3 regions of the Pseudomonas salicis genome follow, and region 2 is predicted to be linked to each of the others. Evidence: riboswitches for the same ligand, from Rfam matches in the RefSeq annotation. Region 2 holds a riboswitch; each other region holds the start of a gene.
The links. Region 2 has a riboswitch for cobalamin ahead of cobO (cob(I)yrinic acid a,c-diamide adenosyltransferase). Riboswitches for the same ligand answer to the same signal wherever they lie in the genome.
Positions count from the first base shown of each region.

Region 1: it holds a riboswitch for cobalamin, as region 2 does, so the genes downstream of both, ACWKWE_RS02790 (ABC transporter substrate-binding protein) here and cobO (cob(I)yrinic acid a,c-diamide adenosyltransferase) in region 2, are expected to answer to the same signal.
Region 3: it holds a riboswitch for cobalamin, as region 2 does, so the genes downstream of both, cobW (cobalamin biosynthesis protein CobW) here and cobO (cob(I)yrinic acid a,c-diamide adenosyltransferase) in region 2, are expected to answer to the same signal.

Region 1 covers NZ_JBSKHU010000001.1:597,759-605,084, forward strand. The annotation lists gene ACWKWE_RS02780 (ABC transporter ATP-binding protein) at 1-609, opposite strand, end outside; gene ACWKWE_RS02785 (FecCD family ABC transporter permease) at 606-1,646, opposite strand; gene ACWKWE_RS02790 (ABC transporter substrate-binding protein) at 1,643-2,662, opposite strand; cobalamin riboswitch at 2,784-2,992, opposite strand; gene ACWKWE_RS02795 (aspartate/glutamate racemase family protein) at 3,051-3,770, opposite strand; gene ACWKWE_RS02800 (aldo/keto reductase) at 3,890-4,885, opposite strand; gene ACWKWE_RS02805 (ATP-dependent Clp protease proteolytic subunit) at 5,251-5,808, shown strand; gene ACWKWE_RS02810 (hypothetical protein) at 5,867-6,031, shown strand; gene ACWKWE_RS02815 (con-10 family general stress protein) at 6,102-6,299, opposite strand; gene ACWKWE_RS02820 (endonuclease/exonuclease/phosphatase family protein) at 6,448-7,206, opposite strand.
Region 2 covers NZ_JBSKHU010000002.1:176,274-183,599, reverse strand. The annotation lists gene ACWKWE_RS06880 (AI-2E family transporter) at 1-548, shown strand, start outside; gene hda (DnaA regulatory inactivator Hda) at 823-1,527, shown strand; gene ACWKWE_RS06870 (NAD-dependent deacylase) at 1,536-2,300, shown strand; gene ACWKWE_RS06865 (C40 family peptidase) at 2,376-3,062, shown strand; gene ACWKWE_RS06860 (C40 family peptidase) at 3,153-3,692, shown strand; cobalamin riboswitch at 3,853-4,059, shown strand; gene cobO (cob(I)yrinic acid a,c-diamide adenosyltransferase) at 4,167-4,778, shown strand; gene ACWKWE_RS06850 (cobyrinic acid a,c-diamide synthase CobB) at 4,775-6,070, shown strand; gene bluB (5,6-dimethylbenzimidazole synthase) at 6,261-6,911, shown strand; gene cbiB (adenosylcobinamide-phosphate synthase CbiB) at 6,908-7,326, shown strand, end outside.
Region 3 covers NZ_JBSKHU010000001.1:384,471-391,796, reverse strand. The annotation lists gene ACWKWE_RS01810 (magnesium chelatase ATPase subunit I) at 1-748, opposite strand, end outside; gene cobN (cobaltochelatase subunit CobN) at 932-4,705, opposite strand; gene cobW (cobalamin biosynthesis protein CobW) at 4,708-5,778, opposite strand; cobalamin riboswitch at 5,912-6,132, opposite strand; cobalamin riboswitch at 6,200-6,412, shown strand; gene ACWKWE_RS01795 (CbtB domain-containing protein) at 6,510-6,695, shown strand; gene ACWKWE_RS01790 (CbtA family protein) at 6,707-7,326, shown strand, end outside.

The DNA.
Region 1 (7,326 bases), on a different contig from region 2:
ATCGTGCAGGGCGATGACGGTGGTCACGGGCAGGCGCTGCACCAGGTGCAGAATCGACAGTTGCTGCTGAATGTCGAGGTGGTTGGTCGGCTCGTCCAGCAACAGGATCTGCGGCCGTTGCGCCAATGCTCTGGCAATGTGCGCCCGCTGCCGTTCGCCGCCCGACAGCGTGTGCCAGGCTCGATGACGAAGGGGCTCAAGACTCACATCGGCAATCGCCTCACTGACGATTCGCGCGTCTTCCGCGCTCCACGGCGCCAGCGCGGACAGCCACGGCGTGCGCCCCAACTCCACGGCTTCAAGCAAGCTGATCGAATCGCCGGTTTCAGCTTGTTGCTCGACCACCGCCATCCGCTGCGCCAGGTCGCGACGGCGGATGGCAGACAACCGTTCCCCGTGCAGGAATACTTCGCCTGAGGTGGGCGTCTGCAACCCGGCCAGCAACTTGATCAGGGTCGATTTGCCTGAACCGTTAGGGCCCACGACGCCGAGGTTTTCCCCCGCCCGAATCGACAATGACACGCCGCTGAGCAACGTCGCGCCCTTGACGCTGTAGCTCAGATTGACCGCGCTGAGCACGCTGGCGGCCTGTTCGACAGAAGCGTTCATCGGGCGCGATTTCCCCGCATCAGAATCAGTGCAAACACCGGCGCGCCGACCAGGGCCGTGATCACGCCAATGGGCAGCACCTGGCCCTTGATCAGCACCCGCGACAGCACATCGGCGGCGATCAAGAACAGCGCGCCGCTCAAGGCACTCAACGGCAACAGCCGCGCATGCCGCACCCCGACGACCATGCGCACGGCATGGGGAATCACCAGTCCGACGAAGCCAATCGAGCCGACCATCGATACCATCACTGCCGTCACCAACGCTGCGGTGGCGATCAGAAGGGTCTGCACCCGACGCACCGGAATCCCCAGCGAAGCCGCCGAGTCGGCACCAAAAGTGAATGCATCCAGTGAACGCCGATGCCACAGGCACACCACCAACCCCAGCAGCACCACCGGCACGGACAGCGCCACCGAGGTCCAGCGCACGCCACTGAGATTGCCCAATAGCCAAAACATGATGCCCCGGGCCTGTTCGGCGCTGGCGGATTTGGTGATCAGGAACGACGTCAGCGCATTGAACAGCTGCGACCCGGCGATCCCCGCGAGGATGATTTGCCCCGTCGCCGCCTGGCTGCCCGAGGCCCGAGACGACCGTGCCAACAACGCGACCAGGGCAAACGCGGCAATGGCCCCGGCGAACGCACCCATCGACAAGGAAATCGCCCCGGCGCCCAACCCGATGATCGCGACCAACACCGCGCCGGTCGAAGCCCCGGCGGAAATCCCCAGCAGATAAGGGTCCGCCAGCGCGTTACGCAGCAACGATTGCAGCACCACGCCGGACATCGCCAGGCCCGCGCCACAGGCCGCCGCGACGATGGCCCGGGTCAGCCGGTAATTCCAGACAATGCCCTCGTCGATGGGATCGACCGCATAACCGGCCGCCCACAGCTTGTTCGCCAGCACCTGAAAGATCACCGGGACGCTGATGGCCGTTTCGCCGATGGCCACGCCTGCGATCACCGCCAGTATCAGCAACGCGCTGACCCACAGGCCATGGCCCAGCGAGCGGACGACGTTCAGGATGTTCATGGCGCGTCAGTGGCCTTGGCCAGTTGCTCGATGCCGTCGAACAGGCGAACGCTGGACTCCATCGCACTGGCGTCCATGATCACGATGCGGTTGTTTTTCACGGCGTCCATGTTGCGGGTCACCGGGTCGGACTTGAGGAAGGCCAGTTTCTTTTCGTGATCGTCAGCGGGGAAGCGGCGACGGTCCATGCGCGCGATCACTAGAATCGTCGGGTTGGCCTTGGCGATGGTTTCCCAGCCCACGGTCGGCCATTCTTCGTCCGAATCGATGACGTTGCGCATGCCTAGTGTGTCGAGCATGAAGCCCGGAATGCCTTTGCGCCCGGCGACGTACGGATCGGTGTTGATGTCCGGGCTGGAGAACCAGAACACCGCCGAAACCCTGCTCGCGTCATGGGCCTTGGCGTGTTCGATGGCCTGAGCCAGACGGGCCTTGTAGCCATCGATCAGTTGCTGGCCGCGATCCTGAACGTCGAAGATTTCCGCCTGTTGCGCGATGCTTTTGTACAGCGCGTCGATGCGGAACGCTTCAAGCCGAGTCCCGTCAGCGCCGACCAGATTGTTCTTGCCTTCGCAGTCGGACGGCAGGATATACGTCGGGATCTTCAGGTCGTGAAACTGCTGGCGGGTGCCGACCGCACCTTGCGGACCGACCATCCATTCGAACTGCACCGGCACGAAGTCCGGGTGCTTGCCGATCACCGATTCGAAGCTCGGCGCGTTGTCGGCCAGGCGCTCGATCTTCGCGTTGGCGTCCTTGAATTGAGGCAGGGTGTCGTTGAACCACAGGGAAGTGCCAATGACCCGGTTGCTCAGGCCCAGCGCATAGAGCATTTCGGTGGCGGCCTGGCCGATGGTCACGGCTTTGTGAGGCGCCTGGGCAAAGGTCAGGGGCACGCCGCAGTTGTCGAGGGTCAACGGGTAGTGGGTCGGTGCAGCCAACGCGGAGGGGGACATGAACGCTGCGCTCGACAGCGTCAGACCGGTGAACAAGGGAGCAAAGCGGCGCAGCGACATCGGGGTTTCTCCAGTGAGCCTGTGATCGACGAAACAGGCACTGGAAAGCACACCCTGACGGCAGCCGAAGAAAAGAGGCAAGCACCGCGCACGGGAGTCCTTCCCGGACACCCCGCCGGTGAATGATTGACGCTTGCCGGCAGGTCTCCTGACTGGCGCTTCATCACCGTGCTTCGGCCTTCCCGGGCGGTAACCCAGTGGCAAACAGGAAGCACGGCTCGACGCCTACAGTTGCGGGGACAGTTCCGTTTGAGCGCGCCCGATGACACAGGGCACGGCTCGTGGATTCCCTATTAATTCCGAGTGGAAACCGGCGGCGGGGATGGTAAACGATTTGCCCGAAACAGGCGACCACTCGGCGTTCGCAAGCCACGCTCCTACAGGTCCGTTATTTCAACGGCCAGCCGATCACTTTCTTCGGCCTCGGATTCGCATACGTCCGCACTTTGGAGGTCTTCAACCCCAACCGCACCAACGACTCCGCCAGCGCCACGGCGGCCGTCACGCCATCGACCACAGGCACGCCCGCACGGTCACGAATCAGCTGGTCCAGCCCGGCCATGCCGCCGCAACCCAGGCAGATCACCTCAGCCTTGTCCTGCGTCACCGCGTCGACCGCCTGCCCGGCGATGGCCTCCAATGCGCGGTCCGGCCTGTCTTCCAGCTCCAGCACGCTCATGCCACTGGCTCGCACCGACGCGCAGCGTTCGAACACACCGGCGAGTTTCAGGCGGTCTTCGATCAGCGGCACGGTCCGGTCCAACGTGGTCACCACCGAATAGGTGTGTCCCAGCAACATCGCTAGACTCGCCGCCGCTTCGGTGATGTCCACCACCGGCACGTCCAGCAATTCCTGCAAGCCTTCGCGCCCGTGCTCGCCATACCCGGCCTGAATCACCGCGTCGTAGGGCTGATCGTAGGACAGCACGCGGTCCATCACGGCAATTGCCGCCAGGTAACTCTCGAAATTGCCTTCCACCGATTCCGCACCAAAACGTGGCGTCAGGCCGATGATTTCCGTGCCGGGTGACGCAACACTGCGCGCCTGCTCGGCAATGGTGTCGGTCATGGATTGAGTGGTGTTCACGTTGACGATCAAAATGCGCATGGGGGCGGGTCTCAAGCGGTGATCATGGGATACATGCCTACCGCTGAAGCGAAAACCGCGCCACCTTGGAATTCGGCGGGTGAGACGTCGAACCGTTCGCCGACGTCTCGGGTGGATCTTCAATCCTTCATCGGCACCGGAGCCTGCGGCGCAATGAAGCCTTGATCACGCATCGCTTGCCAGAAGCCGTCCGGCACCTGGGCATTCAGCGCCGCAACGTCTTCAATGATTCGCGAGGGCCGGCTCGCGCCAGGAATCACCGCCGCCACCAGCGGGTTGGCCAGTACGAATTGCAGCGCCGCCGATTTGATCTCGACCTGGTACTGGCGGGCGATTTCCTGAATGTGCGCGACCTTGTCGAGCATCGCTTGCGGCGCTTCCTGGTACTCGAAATGCTTGCCGCCCACCAACACGCCCGAGCTGTAGGGCCCGCCCACGACGAACTCGGCGTTGTGCTCACGGGCCTTGGCGAACAGGCGTTGCAGCGGCTGGTCGTGGTCCAGCAGCGAATAGCGGCCAGCCAGCAGAAAACCGTCCGGTTGTGCTTCACTCAGGTCCAGCGTCAGCTCGCACGGCTCGACGCGGTTCACGCCCAGGCCCCACGCCTTGATCACGCCTTCTTCGCGCAGGCGGGTGAGGGTGCGGAAAGCGCCTGTGCGGGCGATGTTGAAATGCTCGATCCACTCGTCGCCGTGGGCATCTTGCGCGATGTCGTGCACGAACACGATGTCCAGGCGATCAGTGTCCAAGCGCTTGAGGCTGGCCTCGATGGAACGCAGCGTGGCGTCGCCGGAATAATCGGTGAGGATTTTGTTTTTCAAACCGTCGCTGAACGGGCCGCTGCGGGTTTCGCTGTCCAGTTCGTCGGAAATCAACCGGCCCACTTTGGTGCTGAGGGTGTATTCGTCGCGCGGCACATGGGCCAGCGCCTTGCCCAGCCGTTGCTCGGACAGGCCCGAGCCGTAGAGCGGCGCCGTGTCGAAATAGCGGATGCCCTGATCCCACGCCGATTGCACCGTGGCGGCGGCTTCTTCCTCGCTGATGTCGCGGAACATATTGCCCAGAGGCGCTGCGCCAAAGCCGAGGCGGCCAATGATCTTGTCGTGCAGACTCATGAAAGTGTCCTGTCCGGGGTCATGGAGTGCCGGGAAAAAATGCCCGGCGTGTTGTACAGATCATGCCGTGCGGCAGGAGTTCTATGGTTCGTGTGGAGGGTGGGCACACGTGTCACACCACGCCGCAGATTTTCCCTGTGGGAGCGAATTCATTCGCGAAGGCAGTACATCCGACGCAGGTGTGTCGTCTGCCAAACCCTTTCGCGAATGAATTCGCTCCCACAGGTTTCTCAACTCGGCACGCTATTGTGAATGACCCAGCCGGGCTGCTGCAGAGGCGGCGTCGCGGCACCATGCAACTTTTGCGGTCTGCGCGCCTTCCAACCCATTACACCGCGTCGATAACCGGAAAGGGAGGGCCGTCGATGAGCGAACACATCGTCCATTTCCATTGTGGGGTCGATCAGACCACCACCGAGCATTTCCGCGACCGCTGTCTGGAAGCCCTCGACAAGGGCGCGACCGGCCTGCTGCTGAACCTCTCCACCGCAGGCGGCAGCACGGCCCTGGGCTTCACGATCTACAACTTTCTCAAGTCACTGAAGGTGCCGATCCGCGCACTGAACAGCGGCAACATCGAATCCATGGGCATCGTCATCTACCTCGCCGCCGAGGAGCGCATCGTCTGTCCTCACTCCCGGTTTCTCATCCACCCGATGAGCTGGTACTTCAACCAGAGTTCGGTGGATCACTCACGCATCCGCGAATACCTGCGCAGCCTGGACAACGACTTGCAGCGGTACGTGAACATCTATTTGAGTGAAACCGACGGGGCGATGACCCCGCTGGACATTGGCCGCTGCCTGTCATCGGAGGAAAAGGTGATTCGGGCCGAAGATTCACTGGCCTGTGGCATCGCCCATCGGGTCGAACAGCTGCAGTTTCCCGAAGGCGCCACGCACTGGACGGTCAGCGCCAGCTAAGCTCAACTCATCCACACACCGGGTCGCCAAAGAACCCGCCTGACACGAGGAACCTGCCATGCACACTCATTCGCACAAAACCCCGGACGCCGTGCCCCGTGGCGCTGTTCCGCTGGACGAAGAAGAGGTTGAAGTAGACGTCGATAACGACCCCGGTAATGAAGACCCGGGTTCGCAGTTCGACCGGGACGCCACGGTGCCGCTGATCGACCCGGACGCGTGACCGATCCAACCCACGGGCATAAAAAAAGCGAGGGCTCTCACCCTCGCTCGTTCCGCTGATCAGACGTTGATCAGGATTTACGGCCTGCGCCGCCTTGTGGCATTCCGCCTTTTTTGCTGGCGTCCGGACGTTTTTCGTCGGTTGCTTTCTGCCGGTCGTTGGCCATGTTGCTGCCACCTGAAGCCTGGCCGCCTTTTTTGCCTGCGTCGGAGGCTTTTTGGCGATCGTTCGAGAAGTTGCCAGGGTTCGATTTTCCGGTGTTAGCCATGATTGCGTACCTCTTGTTATGAGAAGGGCGAGTCATGTGGCTCGCATTAAATGGGATGAATCAAGCGGCAGTTGGTTTAAACAATCACGGCATTACCGGACAAACGGCGGGAGTGGCGAAACGATGCCAGCGCCTTGAATACGGGCGTTTACATGTGCACTTCGACCGCCAGCGGCAGGTGATCCGACAGGTGCGTCCACGGCCGCGTCCCGAGGATTTTCGGGTTGTGACTGGTGGCGTTGCGCAGGTAAACCCGGTCCAGCCGCAGCAGTGGGAAGCGGGCAGGGTAGGTCTTAGCCAATCGCCCGTGGCTTTGCTCGAAGGCCTCGTGCAAGTACGTGCAGCGCGCCAGGCGTTTGTTGCCCTGCAACTGCCAATCGTTGAAATCCCCGGCAATCACCACCGGCGCGTGTTCGGGCAGTGAGTCCAGCAGCGCGCACAGCAAATCCAGCTGCAACTGGCGGTGGCTTTCCAGCAGGCTCAAATGCACGCAGATAGCGTGCACCTCGTCGTGTCCCGGCACCTGCAACACGCAATGCAGCAGGCCCCGTCGCTCCGGGCCGGTGATCGACACGTCGAGATTGCGGTAATGCAGGATCGGGTATTTGGACAGAATCGCGTTGCCGTGGTGGCCTTCCGGGTAAACCGCATTGCGGCCGTAGGCAAAGTCGCTCCACATGCTGTCGGCGAGAAATTCGTATTGGGAGAGGGTCGGCCAGTCGTGATAGCGGGCGGCGTGGCGATCATGGCCGCCGAGCACTTCCTGCAAAAACACCAGATCGGCCCCCGTGCTGCGCACCGCTTCGCGCAGCTCCGGCAGGATGAAACGTCGGTTCAGGGCCGTGAAGCCCTTGTGAGTGTTGACCGTCAGTACGCGTAAACGATGAACGTCCCGTACGCCCGACATGTCCGAGGGGGGAAGGTGGACACCAGCAGGATCGGAAGTCACACGCACGCTCCTTTTGCGAGGGATGTGCTAGTTCCGACCGGCTCGGGTCCGGGCAGTTCAGCGTTTTGCGATGCCGTT
Region 2 (7,326 bases):
TGGCGAAGGTGCGCAGCCTGCTCCCCCGTCATCGCGAGAAGAAGATCGTGGCGCTGGCCGATGAGTGCCACGAAGTGCTGGGTGCGTTCATTCGCGGTCAGTTGCTGGTGATGGTGGCGCTTGGGGTGATTTACGCGGCGGGCCTGATGCTGGTCGGCCTTGAGCTCGGTCTGTTGATCGGGGTCATCGCGGGTCTGGCAGCCATCGTGCCTTATATGGGCTTCGTGATCGGCATCGGCTCGGCGATTCTGGCGGGTTTCTTCCAGTTCGGCGGGGATCTGTACCCGATGCTGGGGATTGTCGCGGTGTTCATGGTCGGTCAGGCGCTGGAAGGGATGGTGCTGACGCCGTTGCTGGTGGGCGATCGGATCGGCCTTCATCCCGTGGCGGTTATCTTCGCGATCCTGGCCGGTGGCGAACTGTTCGGTTTCACCGGCATCCTGCTGGCCCTGCCGGTGGCGGCGGTGATCATGGTGCTGGTGCGGCATGTGCACGATTTGTATAAAGAGTCGGATATCTACGGCGGGATGGAAGATCCGGATTTGTAGGTGTTCGGGCGCGACCTGTCTGTAGGAGTGAGCTTGCTCGCGATCGCGGTATATCAGTCTCAGAAATAGAGTCTGGCAGTGCGCAATCGCGAGCAAGCTCACTCCTACAGGGTATCGGTGTGACGCCCATAATCCGCGGCCTGGCCCGGGATAGACGCAAGCCTTTGATTTTGCACGCCCTCTGGCGCATTGTGCGGCCCGTCCTGCGGGTATAAACTTTGCACACTTTACACAGAGGCCCCTTGGCGGTTCTTCACCGAGCCGTTCAGCCAGCATGAAACCAGTTCAGCTGCCCCTGAGTGTGCGTCTGCGTGATGACGCCACCTTCATCAATTACTATCCAGGCGCCAATGCCGCTGCACTCGGCTACGTCGAGCGCCTGTGCGAAGCCGAGGCCGGGTGGACTGAAAGCCTCATCTATCTGTGGGGCAAACACGGGGTCGGGCGCACGCACTTGTTGCAAGCCGCCTGCCTGCGTTTCGAGCAGATGGGCGAACCCGCCGTTTACCTGCCCATGGCTGAAGTCATCGATGAAGGCGTCGAGCTGTTCGATCACCTTGAGCAATATGAGCTGGTGTGTCTCGACGACATTCAGGCCGTCGTCGGCAAGCCTGAATGGGAAGAAGCGCTGTTTCATCTATTCAACCGCTTGCGTGACAGCGGCCGCCGTCTGCTGATCGCCGCGTCGTGCTCCCCTCGCGAGTTGCCGGTCAAGCTGGCCGACCTCAAGTCGCGGCTGACCATGGCGCTGGTGTTCCAGATGCGCCTGCTGTCCGATGAAGAGAAGCTCCGTGCCCTGCAATTGCGCGCTTCCCGTCGTGGCTTGCACCTGACGGACGAAGTCGGGCATTTCATCCTCACCCGGGGCAAACGCAGCATGAGCGCGCTGTTCGATCTGCTCGAAGAGCTGGATCAGGCGTCCTTGCAGGCCCAGCGCAAGCTGACCATTCCCTTCCTTAAAGAGACCTTGGGTTGGTGAATCCGCCCGTGGTCGATCCGGCGCTGATCCTGCAGACCGCAGCGGCCCTGCGTCATGCCAAACGCATTCTGATCATCACCGGTGCCGGGCTGTCGGCGGATTCCGGCCTGCCGACTTATCGCGGAGTGGGCGGCCTTTATAACGGCCACACCGACGACGGGCTGCCCATTGAAATGGCGCTATCCGGTCCGATGCTGCGTCGCGATCCTGCCCTGTGCTGGAAATACATTGCCCAATTAGGCAGCGCGTGCCTCGGCGGACAGCCCAATGCGGCGCATTACGCCATCGCTGAGTTGCAGCGGCGCAAACCGGAATGCTGGGTGTTGACGCAGAACGTTGACGGCTATCACCGTGCGGCGGGGAGTCCGCCGGAGCGGTTGATCGAGATTCACGGCCAGTTGGCGCCGCTCTATTGCCAGTCTTGTGGCGCTGAAGACCCACAGTTGAGCGAGCACCTGCAACGGCCCTTGCCGCCTTTATGCACGCAGTGCCATGGCGTGCTGAGACCGCCGGTCGTCTTGTTTGAAGAGATGCTGCCAGAGCTGGCATTGAATGTGCTGTACGAAGAGATGGCAAAAGGCTTTGACGCTGTGCTCAGCATCGGAACCACTGCCAGCTTCCCTTATATCCACGAGCCGATGTTTCGGACGCGGGTGGCAGGAGGCTTTACCGCCGAGATCAACCCCTCGTCGACCGATCACTCCATTCACATGGATGCATTTTTGAGGTGTAGAGCCTTAGATGTGATGGAGGACCTGGTAAGTCACATTTGATTCGATTGAATTTGCAAATGATGACGATTGAGGGCATAGTCTCGGCTTCTTTACACATCCGCCACGGTCGTGCCCATGCTGAATCGCTTCGCACCCCTCGTGCCTCTCGCACTCGTAACGCTGCTGTTCGGCTGCGCGGCCCAGATGCCAGCGTCGCAACAACAGTCGCAGAACCCGCAATTCCGGGACTCTGCCACCGCACAAACCGCCAAGCGTGCCGATTACTCCTCTTCCGTACTGGATGACGAAATCGCCACCGAAGACGAATTGGCCCAGTTCTCCGACAACAAGCCGTATCAGTTGCCGGTCCTGGCTGACAGCATTCTGGAACGTGGCAAATCGTTGATCGGGACTCGCTACCGTTTCGGCGGCACCTCGACCACGTCCGGCTTCGATTGCAGCGGTTTCATTGGCTACCTGTTCCGCGAAGAGGCGGGCATGAGCCTGCCGCGTTCTTCCCGCGAAATGATCAATATCGACGCTCCTCTGGTCAAGCGTAACGACCTGAAGCCTGGTGACCTGCTGTTCTTCAGCACCGCAGGCCGCGGCCGCGTCAGCCATGCCGGCATCTACCTGGGCGATGACCAGTTCATCCACTCCAGCAGCCGTCGCAGTGGCGGTGTGCGCGTCGACAGCCTCGACGATGCTTACTGGGCCCGTACGTTCATCGAAGCCAAGCGCGCGCTGGCCATGGCACCTTCCCAGGTTCCAGAAACCACGACCGCCATGACCTCGACTACAATCAAGCGCCAACACCGTTAAATACGGGCCGCGCAGTTAGGGGAAACCCTGATTGCGCAAGGTTCCGGCCTCCGGCAGAGTAAGCCGCATCCTAGGAAGGTTGTTGTGTTTATGTCGATTACGGTTCGCCTGGCTGTTGCTTCACTGGCTGCATTGCTGGCCGCTTGTTCCAGCACTCCGCCGCCATCTCCCCCCAAGGTCGCCTATCGGCCTGTGATCGCTGCTCCCCCTCAATTCAATTCTCCCGTTGCGGATGACGTGCTGTTACGTGCCATCGGCCTTGTTGGCACGCCGTACCGTTGGGGTGGCAATACGCCTGATTCGGGGTTCGATTGCAGTGGTTTGATTGGCTACGTCTATCACGACGCTGCTGGCATCACCCTGCCGCGCTCGACCCGTGAAATGATCACCCTGCGAGGCCCGGACATCGACCGCAGTCAGTTGCAGACTGGCGACTTGGTGTTCTTCGCCACGGGCGGCGGCTCGAACGTGAGCCATGCCGGGATCTATGTCGGTGAAGGCCGCTTCGTGCATGCGCCTGCCACCGGCGGCACCGTCAAGCTCGACAGCCTCGACAAGCCGTACTGGCAGAAAGCCTGGCTGAACGCCAAGCGTGTGATCCAGCCGTCGAATCTCGCGCGCAGCAACTGATCCTTTTCCCTGTGGTTTGCTGCGTGGTTGTTGCGCAGCAAACACCTGACTCGCCTTCCTTGCTAAAACTCGCGGACGCCACTGCTGGCAAGCCGTGCTGCTTCAGGGATGCGGCAGATCCTTCGCCGCTTCGATTGACGCTCGGTAGTCAACCCTCTAACCTTCGCCGATTGTTTCAGGTGCCCGCTAAAAAGGGTGAAACAGGGAAGCCGGTGCGAACGCCTTTGCGATCAATTCCGGCGCTGCCTCCGCAACGGTAAATGAGTCAAGGCTGCGCACGATGCCACTGTGTTCGATGAACATGGGAAGGCGCGCCGCCCCTGTTTCGCTCATGAGTCCGGAGACCGGCCTGATCCATTCAACAGCATCACGGAGGGCGATGCTCTGCGCAGGCTCGGCGTTTGTCCGGTGCCTGCTGTCAGCCTTTGTCCGTGCCCTCCGTTTGCCACACCTGCCCTCAAGCGGAGAGCTGAGATGAGCGAATCCCCCGAACGTGACGAACGCCACCTGGCGCGCATGCTGCGCAAAAAGGCGGTGATGGACGAGCGCATTGCCAGCGCCCCCAATGAATGCGGCCTGTTGCTGGTCCTGACCGGCAACGGCAAGGGCAAGAGCAGCTCGGCGTTTGGCATGCTGGCGAGGGCCATGGGCCACGGCATGCAGTGCGGCGTGGTGCAGTTCATCAAAGGCCGCAACGCCACGGGCGAAGAGCTGTTCTTCCGCCGTTTCCCCGAGCAAGTGCGCTATCACGTCATGGGCGAAGGCTTCACGTGGGAGACCCAAGACCGTCAGCGTGACATCGCGGCGGCCGAGGCGGCGTGGGTCGTGACCCGAGAATTTCTGCGTGATCCCGAGATCGGCCTGGTGATCCTCGACGAACTGAACATCGCCCTCAAACACGGCTACCTCGATCTGGAACAGGTGTTGAGCGACCTCCAGGCGCGTCCGCCGATGCAGCACGTGGTCGTCACCGGCCGTGGCGCGAAGCAGGAATTGATCGACCTGTCTGACACGGTGTCCGAGATTGGCGTGGTCAAGCACGCATTTCAGGCGGGCATCAAGGCGCAGAAGGGCATTGAGCTGTGAGTGAGGCTCGTCGATGCCCTGCGGTTTTGATCGCGGCGCCCGCGTCCGGCCAGGGCAAAACCACTGTGACAGCGGCGTTAGCCCGTCTGCATCGCAATCAGGGTCGTAACGTTCGAGTGTTCAAATGCGGTCCGGATTTTCTCGACCCGATGATTCTCGAACGCGCCAGCGGTAATCCCGTTTATCAATTGGACATGTGGATGGTGGGCGAGGATGAGAGCCGACGCCTGCTGTGGGAAGCCGCCGCCGATGCTGATCTGATCCTGATCGAGGGTGTGATGGGGCTGTTCGACGGAACGCCTTCCAGCGCGGATCTGGCGCGGCGTTTCGGCGTGCCGGTGCTGGGCGTGATCGACGGCACGGCCATGGCTCAAACCTTCGGGGCGCTGGCGTTGGGCCTCGCGCGCTATCAACCGGACCTGCCCTTCGCGGGCGTGCTGGCCAATCGGGTTGGCACCGTGCGTCATGCCCAGTTGCTCGAAGGCAGCCTGACTGAAAACTTGCGCTGGTATGGCGCGTTGTCGCGGGAAACCGGCATCGAACTGCCGAGTCGCCATCTGGGGCTGGTTCAGGCGAGCGAACTGAACGACCTGGACGTGCGCCTCGACGCGGCCGCCGATGCATTGGCCAGCACCTGCGATTCGACGTTGCCACCCGCCGTGACCTTCGAAGCGCCCGACATCGTGCCCGCTGAGCCGCTGTTGGCCGGCGTGCGCATCGCCGTTGCCCGTGACGAGGCGTTCGCCTTTACCTACGGCGCCAGCCTCGACCTGTTGCGGGCGATGGGCGCTGAGCTGCTGTTTTTCTCACCGATCCGCGACAGCCAGTTGCCAGACGCAGACAGCCTGTACCTGCCCGGTGGTTACCCGGAGCTGCATCACGTGGCGCTCGGTCAGAACCACTCGATGCTCGACGCCATTCGCGCTCACCACGCCGCCGGCAAACCCTTGCTCGCGGAGTGCGGCGGCATGCTTTACCTGTTGAACGCCCTGACCGACGTGGACGGTCAGCGCGCCGAACTGGTGGGCCTGCTCGACGGCGAGGCGGTGATGCAGAAACGTCTGGCCGCCCTGGCCCTGCAATCGGTCGAGTTGCCGGAAGGGACCTTGCGCGGGCATACCTATCATCATTCGCTGACCAGCACCGAACTGACCCCGATTGCCCGTGGCGTCAGTCCCAACGGCGGACGTGGCGCGGAAGCGGTGTACCGGGAAGGGCGGATGACTGCGTCGTACGTGCACTTCTATTTCCCGTCCAACCCACAGGCGATGGCGGCGCTGTTTTTGCCATGACGTGTCTGTCGGTGTTCTCCATCGTAGGACTGACCCGATTTTTCGGTGGGAACACGGTTTCCTGTAGGAGCGAATTCATTCGCGATGCGAAGGTACATCCGAAGCCTTTCTATCGGCCGTACCTTCGCATCGCGAATAAATTCGCTCCTACAGCAGGTGCACGTGTGGTCAGCCATGGCGAGGTGCTCTCGTGACTGATCACGCCTTCAGCGACGCCGAACGCGTGGCGGTCTACCGGGCCATTGCCGAACGCCGGGACATGCGGCATTTCACCGGCGGCTCCGTGACACCGGAGTTGCTGGCCCGCCTGCTGGAAGCCGCACACCACGCGCCGAGCGTCGGTCTGATGCAGCCATGGCGCTTCATTCGGATCAGCGACCGTCAACTGCGCCGCCAGATTCAGGCCCAAGTTGAAGAAGAGCGCATCCGCACCGCTGAAGCCTTGGGCGAGCGCTCCGACGACTTCATGAAACTCAAGGTCGAAGGCATCAACGACTGCGCCGAAGTGCTCGTCGCGGCCTTGATGGACGATCGTGAGAAGCACATTTTCGGCCGTCGCACCTTGCCGGAGATGGACATGGCGTCGCTGTCCTGTGCGATTCAGAACCTGTGGCTCGCGGCCCGGGCCGAAGGGTTGGGCATGGGCTGGGTCTCATTATTCGAACCTCAAGCGCTGGCCGACCTGCTGGAGATGCCAACCGGTTCAAAACCTTTGGCAATCCTGTGTCTGGGCCCGGTCAAGGAATTTTACCCGGCGCCGATGCTGGTATTAGAGGGGTGGGCGCAGGCGCGTCCGCTGCGAGAGTTGGTCTACGAAAACACATGGGGAGTGAGCGCATGAGCGTGGCGTTGTTGAGCGTCGCCGGGGTCGCGCTGGATGCGCTGCTGGGCGAGCCAAAACGAAACCACCCGCTGGTGGCCTTCGGCCGACATGCCGAGCGCATCGAGCAACGTTTCAACGGCGGCGGTCGCGGCTGGCGCAGCCATGGCGTCACGGCGTGGTTCATTGCGGTCATCCCGCTGACCCTGTTGGTGACCTTCCTCAGTTGGCTGCCTTATATCGGCTGGCTGGTGGAAGTCGCCGCTCTGTACTTTGCCCTTGGCCTGCGCAGCTTGGGCGAACATGTGGCGCCGGTGGCGCAGGCCTTGCGCAGCGATGACCTGAAAGAGGCGCGGCGTCGCGTGGGTTTCCTCGTCAGTCGCCAGACGTCTGAACTGGACGCCACCGAGGTCGCCCGCGCCGCCACCGAATCGGT
Region 3 (7,326 bases), on a different contig from region 2:
GCAGCCAGACGAGGTCCGCCCGCAGCCCATCGACCCCCGCCGCGAAACAGCGCTCGGTGATAGCAGCGAGGCTGACGTCGTCCAGTTCGATGCCCGACAACAGGCCTCGGGCGTTTTCGCAACGGTCTTTGAGCTGTTGCTGTTGGGTTGCCCATTGCTGACAAAACGCTTCAGAGTCCGCGTCGAAGTCCAGCCGACGGCGAATGATCTGGCCACGCTGCTCGGGCAAGGTCTGGCCGCTCAACGCGACGTTCAGGCCGAAGCGGTCGAGCAGCTGTGGACGCAATTCACCTTCTTCCGGGTTCATGGTGCCGATCAGCACGAAGCGCGCCGGGTGACGATGGGAAATACCGTCGCGCTCGACCTGATTAATTCCGCTGGCCGCCACGTCCAGCAGCAGGTCGACCAGATGATCCGGCAACAGGTTGACTTCATCGACATAGAGCACGCCGCCATCAGCCTTGGCCAAGACCCCCGGCGAAAACCGCGCCCGCCCTTCCCCCAGCGCCGCGTCCAGGTCCAGCGTGCCCACCAGCCGCTCCTCGGTCGCACCCAACGGCAGCGTGACGAACTGACCGCTGGCCAACAGGTCAGCGAGCCCACGGGCCAGGGTGGACTTGGCCATACCCCGCGGCCCCTCGATCAACACCCCGCCGATTTTCGGGTCGATGGCGGTCAGGCACAGCGCCAGTTTCAGCGCGTCGGCGCCCACGACGGCGGCCAGGGGGAAATGAGGGGTGTCGGTCATGGTTGGGCTCTGGTCTGATTACAAATAGTCGGTGCGCTAGAAATACCCTGTGGGAATTCATTCGCGATGCGGTCGATCGACCGACACACATGTGGCGAATACACCGACGCCTCGCGAATGAATTCGCTCCCACAGTTTCTGTCCGCGCCCTGCCCCGACCGCTGCGGCGCACAGACGAAAACATCATGTCTCTTCAATATCCAACAACAGGTTTTCCAGCGCCGCGCGGTACTCGCCCGGTTCCTGCCACAACCCGCGCTGCTGAGCTTCCAGCATCCGCTCGGTCATGTCCCGCAGGGCATCGGGGTTGTGCTGCTGGATGAAGTCCCGCGTCGAGGCGTCGAGCAGGTAGGCGTCGGCCAGCAGCGCGTATTGGTGATCGTCGATCAGCTCGGTCGTCGCATCGAACGCGAACAGGAAATCCACGGTCGCCGCCATTTCGAACGCGCCTTTATAGCCGTGCCGTTTGACGCCTTCGATCCATTTCGGATTCGCCGCCCGCGAACGCACCACCCGGTTCAGCTCTTCTTTCAAGGTACGGATTTTCGGCAGGTCTGGCTGGCTGTGGTCGCCGTGGTAGCTCGCCACCTTGTCGCCGCTGAGGCTTTCCACCGCTGCCAGCATGCCGCCCTGAAACTGGTAATAGTCGTTGGAGTCGAGCAGGTCGTGCTCGCGGTTGTCCTGATTCTGCACCACGGCTTGGACCTGGCTCAGGCGTTTGGCGAAGTCGTTGCGCGCGGGGGTTCCTTCATCGGCGGCGCCATAGGCATAGCCGCCCCAGTTCAGGTACACCTCAGCCAAGTCTTGCCGCGTTTGCCACAGGCGGCCGTCAATGGCGTTCTGTACACCCGCGCCATAGGCCCCCGGCTTGGCACCAAAGATGCGCCAGCCAGCCTGTTTCGCCGCCTGTTCGACGCTCAAGCCTTCGCGCTCCAGTTGCTCGCGCTCCTGACGAACGCGGGCGGCAAGCGGATTCATGTCGTCGGGCTCATCCAGCGCGGCGACGGCTTGCACGGCGGCATCAAACAAGCGAATGAGATTGGCGAAAGCATCGCGGAAGAATCCCGACACCCTCAGCGTGACATCCACCCGTGGCCGGTCCAGCAAACTCAGGGGCAAAATCTCGAAATCGTCAACCCGCTGACTCCCCGCCGCCCACACCGGACGCACGCCCATCAGCGCCATGGCCTGGGCAATGTCGTCGCCTCCGGTGCGCATGGTCGCCGTGCCCCAGACCGACAAGCCCAGCTGACGTAAATAGTCACCATTGTCTTGTAAGTGCCTTTCCAGCAAGAGATTTGCTGATTGAAAGCCGATGCGCCACGCGGTCATGGTCGGCAGGTTGCGCACGTCCACCGAGAAGAAATTACGCCCTGTCGGCAGCACGTCCAGCCGCCCGCGACTCGGCGCGCCACTGGGGCCTGCCGGGACAAAACGGCCACTCAGCGCATCCAGCAAGCCTTGAAGTTCAGCAGGCCCACAGCTGTCGAGACGCGGTATTACGACCTGTGCAATTGCATTAACAACTTCGGTTAATTCGTTGTTTTTAAAAGAATAAACTTCTTGAATACCGCTCGTGATCTGCTCAATCAAACACGCTGCATACAGCTCCAGCCGCTCCCGTGTATCCCCTACCGTGCGCCACGGATCATCACTGACTTCATGTAAAACCTGAGGTGTCGGCCCCGCCCACGGCGCACCCAACTCGCAGTCCAACGGGTCAAAACCCAGCGCCAGCGCGTTGCTCAAGGTCCGCAGTAGACTGGCATTCGCCCCCCGGCCATCGCCACGGGGCACCCGCAGGATCGCCACCAAGGTATCAATACGCAGTCGCCCGCTCGGGGATTCGCCAAACACGTGCAGCCCGTCGCGGATCTGCGATTCCTTCAGATCACACAGGTACGTGTCCAGCCGGGGCAACCAGATCGCGGCATCGGCATCGCTGTCGAGGTCTTCGCTCAGCGCCAGTTCCCGGTCGATGTGGGTTTCGCGCACCAGCCTGAGAATATCCTTTTGCAGCTCACGGGCGCGGCGCGGATCGAGCATTTGCGCTTCGTAATACTCGTCCGCGAGCAATTCCAGATTGCGTAATGGGCCGTAGGTTTCGGCGCGGGTCAGGGGCGGCATCAGGTGGTCGATGATGACGGCCTGCGTGCGACGCTTGGCTTGGGCCCCCTCACCCGGGTCGTTGACGATGAACGGATAAATGTTCGGCATCGGCCCGAGGATCGCGTCCGGCCAGCACTGTTCGGACAGGCCGACGCCCTTGCCCGGCAGCCATTCGAGATTGCCGTGCTTGCCGACGTGAATGACCGCGTGTGCGCCATACGCCTTGCGCAGCCAGAAATAGAAGGCCAGGTAGCCGTGGGGCGGAACGAGGTCCGGATCGTGATAAACCGCGCTGTGATCGACGTTGTAGCCCCGAGCCGGCTGAATGCCGACAAAGGTCAGGCCGAAACGCAGCCCGGCGATCATCATTCGGCCGTTGCGACACATCGGGTCGCTCTGCGGTGAACCCCAGCGCTCGATCACGGCGTCGCGATTGGCCTCAGGTAGCGCATCAAAGGCGGCCAGGTAGTCGTCCATTGCCATGCTCTGGTGGCAAGGGCGCTGATCGAGACTGTCCGGGTCGTTGGTGACACCGCCCAGCAAGGCATGAATCAGCGCGGTGCCCGATGCCGGCAAGCCTTCGACGGGATAGCCCTCGTCTTGCAGGGCCTTTAGGATGTTCAGCGCTGCTGCCGGGGTGTCCAGGCCGACGCCATTACCGATGCGCCCGTCGCGGGTCGGGTAGTTGGCCAGAATGAGCGCCACACGCTTGTCGGCGTTGGCCGTGCGCGCCAGCAACACCCAGCGTCGCGCCAGTTCGGCGACAAAATCCATGCGTTCGGGTTGGGCGCGGTAGCAGACCACATCGGACTGACTGCGCTCGCTGTGCCAGGCCAGGTCCTTGAAGCTGATGGGCCGACTGATGATGCGCCCGTCCAGTTCTGGCAGCGCGATGTGCATGGCCAGATCCCGAGCGCCGAGGCCCTGTTCGCTGGCTTGCCATGCGGGTTCGTTGTCCTGGGCGCAGATCGCCTGAATCACCGGAATGTTGCGGCGAAACGGTCGCAGGTGCGGGGCTTCCGGGCTGGATTGGGCGAAACCGGTGGTGTTGAGGATGACTTCGCACTCGGTCTCGTCGAGCCAGTCCTGCACGGCGCTGAGGCACGCCGGTTCCTTCAGGCTGGCCACCGCAATGGGCAACGGGTTAAGGCCCTGGGCCAACAGCCGCTCACAGAACACATCGATGAACCCGGTGTTGGCCGCCTGCAAGTGCGAGCGATAGAACAGCACCGCCGCCACCGGTTGATCGACGTGCCAGTCGGCTTGCCAGTCAGCGAGGTCGGCGCTGGCCTTGCGCGGGTGATAGATGGCCACCCGGGGCAGCGTCTGCGGCTCGTCCCAGACGTAATCGCGATCCAGCCAGCGATTGGCCAGGCAATTGAACAGCTGTAACGCGTTGTGTTTTCCGCCCTGGCGCAGGTAGTGCCAAAGCCGGTCGCGGTCCTCGGCAGGTTCGGTGCTGAGGTCGCTGAGCTCCGGGTCCGGGCGATCGTCGCCAGGCACCAGAATCAGCTTCACCCCGCCGTGCTTTCGAGAGGCCAGCTCCACCAGCCGCTCGACACCGTAGCGCCAGTAGCCGATGCCGCCGTGCAGCGAGATGAGGATGACCTTGGCGTGCTGCAACACCTCTTCGACGTACAGGTCGACCGAGGCGTGGTTTTGCACCTGCATGGGGTTGGCCAGGCGCAGGCTGGGGTAATCGTCCGGCAGTTGCTGCGCGGTTTCCGCGAGCAACGCCAGATGGGAGTCACCGCTGCACAGGATCACCAGATCGGCGGGGGTCTGGCCGAGGTCAGCGATGCTGTCGTCGGGGACGAAGCCGCCGGGCTGGGTGCGCAGCAGGTGCATGGTTAGCCTTTGATCTCAAGCGCGGCGCGCAGCTGGGCTTCCAGCACGGCAGCGTCCAGTTCCTGACCGATCAGCACGAAGTGGCTGACGCGCGCTTCATCGGCTTTCCACGCGCGGTCGAAGTGTTTGTCGAAACGTGTGCCGACGCCTTGCACCAGCAGGCGCATCGGCTTGCCCGGAATCGCCGCGAAGCCTTTGACGCGCAGGATGCCGTGCTGCACGACGGCCTGGGTCAGCGCGTCGAGCAACAGCGCTTCGTCGGCCTGGGGCAGCGAGATGGAAATAGAATCGAAAGCGTCGTGATCGTGGTCGTCGTGGTCATCGCCGTCGTGATGATCATGGTGGGTCTTGCGGCCATCGATGTGCAGCTCGGATTCGGCACCCAAGCCCAACAGCACGCTGATCGGCAGCTGGCCGTTACTGGCTTCGATGACTTTCACCGCAGGCGGCAGTTCTTCGGCGACTTCAGCGCGCACGGCGGCCAAGGCAGCAGCGTCGAGCATGTCGGCCTTATTGAGGATGACAAGGTCAGCGCTGGCCAGTTGGTCGGCGAACAGTTCGTGCAGCGGCGATTCGTGGTCCAGGTTCGGGTCGAGTTTGCGCTGGGCGTCGACCTGATCCGGGAAGGCGGCGAAGGTGCCGGCGATGACGGCCGGGCTGTCGACCACGGTGATCACGGCGTCAACGGTGCAGGCGTTGCGGATTTCCGGCCACTGGAAAGCCTGGACCAGCGGCTTTGGCAGCGCCAGGCCCGAGGTTTCGATGAGGATGTGGTCCAGATCGCCGCGACGAGCAACCAGTTCCTGCATCACCGGGAAGAATTCTTCCTGAACGGTGCAGCACAGGCAGCCGTTGGCCAGTTCGTAGACGCGGCCGTTGGCTTCTTCCTCGGTGCAACCGATGGTGCATTGCTTGAGGATTTCACCGTCGATGCCCAGCTCGCCGAATTCGTTGACGATCACCGCAATGCGACGGCCTTCAGCGTTGTCGAGCATGTGGCGCAGCAGCGTGGTTTTGCCCGAGCCGAGAAAGCCGGTGACGATGGTGACGGGAAGTTTGGCCAGTGTTTTCATGGTTGCCCTCAGGCGCAGCGGCGGGCAAACAGGACGAGAACCGCGTTGCCCTCGCAGAAGACAGGCCCGCCGTTCGATTCGCCACCGGATCACCCCGCCCGGTTGTGTTGAGAATGCGTCGGGCTGTCTGAAAAACAGGCCCGTGTTCGAGGCAGGTCTCCTGGCTCACGGCGGCGAATGGCTGGCAGTGTTGCCAGATCAGACGCATTCATCGCGCCTTCCCGCTCGCGCAGTGGCTGTGCAATGAACATGACCGTTTACAGTTGCGGGGGCAGCTGTGGCTTGCACCACATTCCCTTCTTAGCGCCGCGTCCGACTCAAGCAGAGCAGCGAACCTCAAGTGCGCAAGGCTACGCAGTGGCCGGGGGAAGGTCAACGAGGAAACGGCGCTGCGATTGACTGCCAACCGGCTCCGTGGTCTCCTACACGCCTTGTTACGGGTGCCCTTCACAGGGTGAAACGGGAAACCGGTGCGTGCAGACCTCTTGTCTGTGCAAGTCCGGCGCTGCCCCCGCAACGGTAAGCGAGCGAAGAATCAGATCCACTGTGCCATTGCGGCACGGGAAGGTGATTCTTGACGGCAGGTCCACTGCCCCTCGCAAGCCCGGAGACCGGCCCGACACATTCACATAACAAACCCGCGGTGGGCGGGCGCTGTTGAGTTGGCTACTGACGTCGGTCAGTGGTTTGCTTTGCGCCTTCCCTTCGCTGAGACCTCAGAGGGAAGCGCCATGTCGATCAGCACCACATCCCAATCCGCAAGCACTGCCAGCACCCAAAGCCAACGCCTCACTGCCGCCATCAGCGCGATGATCCTTGGCGCGTCCCTGGTCTACTTCGCCGGGTTCTCGCACATCGCCGCCGTGCACAACGCCGCCCACGACACCCGTCACAGTTCCGCCTTCCCTTGCCACTGAGACCTGCCGCCATGTTCAAGCGAATCGCTCAAACGGCCGGTTTCACCGGACTGCTCGCCGCCCTGCTGCTGACCTTGCTGCAAAGCTTCTGGGTCGCGCCGCTGATCCTCGAAGCGGAAACCTACGAACACGCCCCCGCCGCTGCAGAAGTGCATGAGCACGCGCATGGCGACGGCGCCATGGCGGCTCACGTTCATGATGAAGAAGCCTGGGAACCGGAAGACGGCTGGCAGCGCGTGCTGTCGACGACCGGCGGCAACCTGGTGGTCGCGGTCGGTTTCGCGCTGATGCTCGCGGCGCTGTACACACTGCGCACGCCAAACAGCGTTCGCGAAGGCGCGCTGTGGGGCCTGGCCGGTTTCGCGGTGTTTGTCCTCGCGCCGACCCTCGGTCTGCCGCCTGAATTACCGGGCACCGCCGCCGCCGACCTGACCCTGCGCCAGACCTGGTGGGTCAGCACCGCAGCGTCAACAGCCGTCGGCCTGGCGCTGATTGTCTTCGCCCGCCATTGGCTGCTGAAAGTGCTGGGCGCAGCGATTCTCGTCGTGCCCCACGTGATCGGCGCGCCGCAACCGGAGGTTCATTCGGCTTTGGCCCCTGAAGCGCTGGAGGCACAATTCAAGATCGCTTC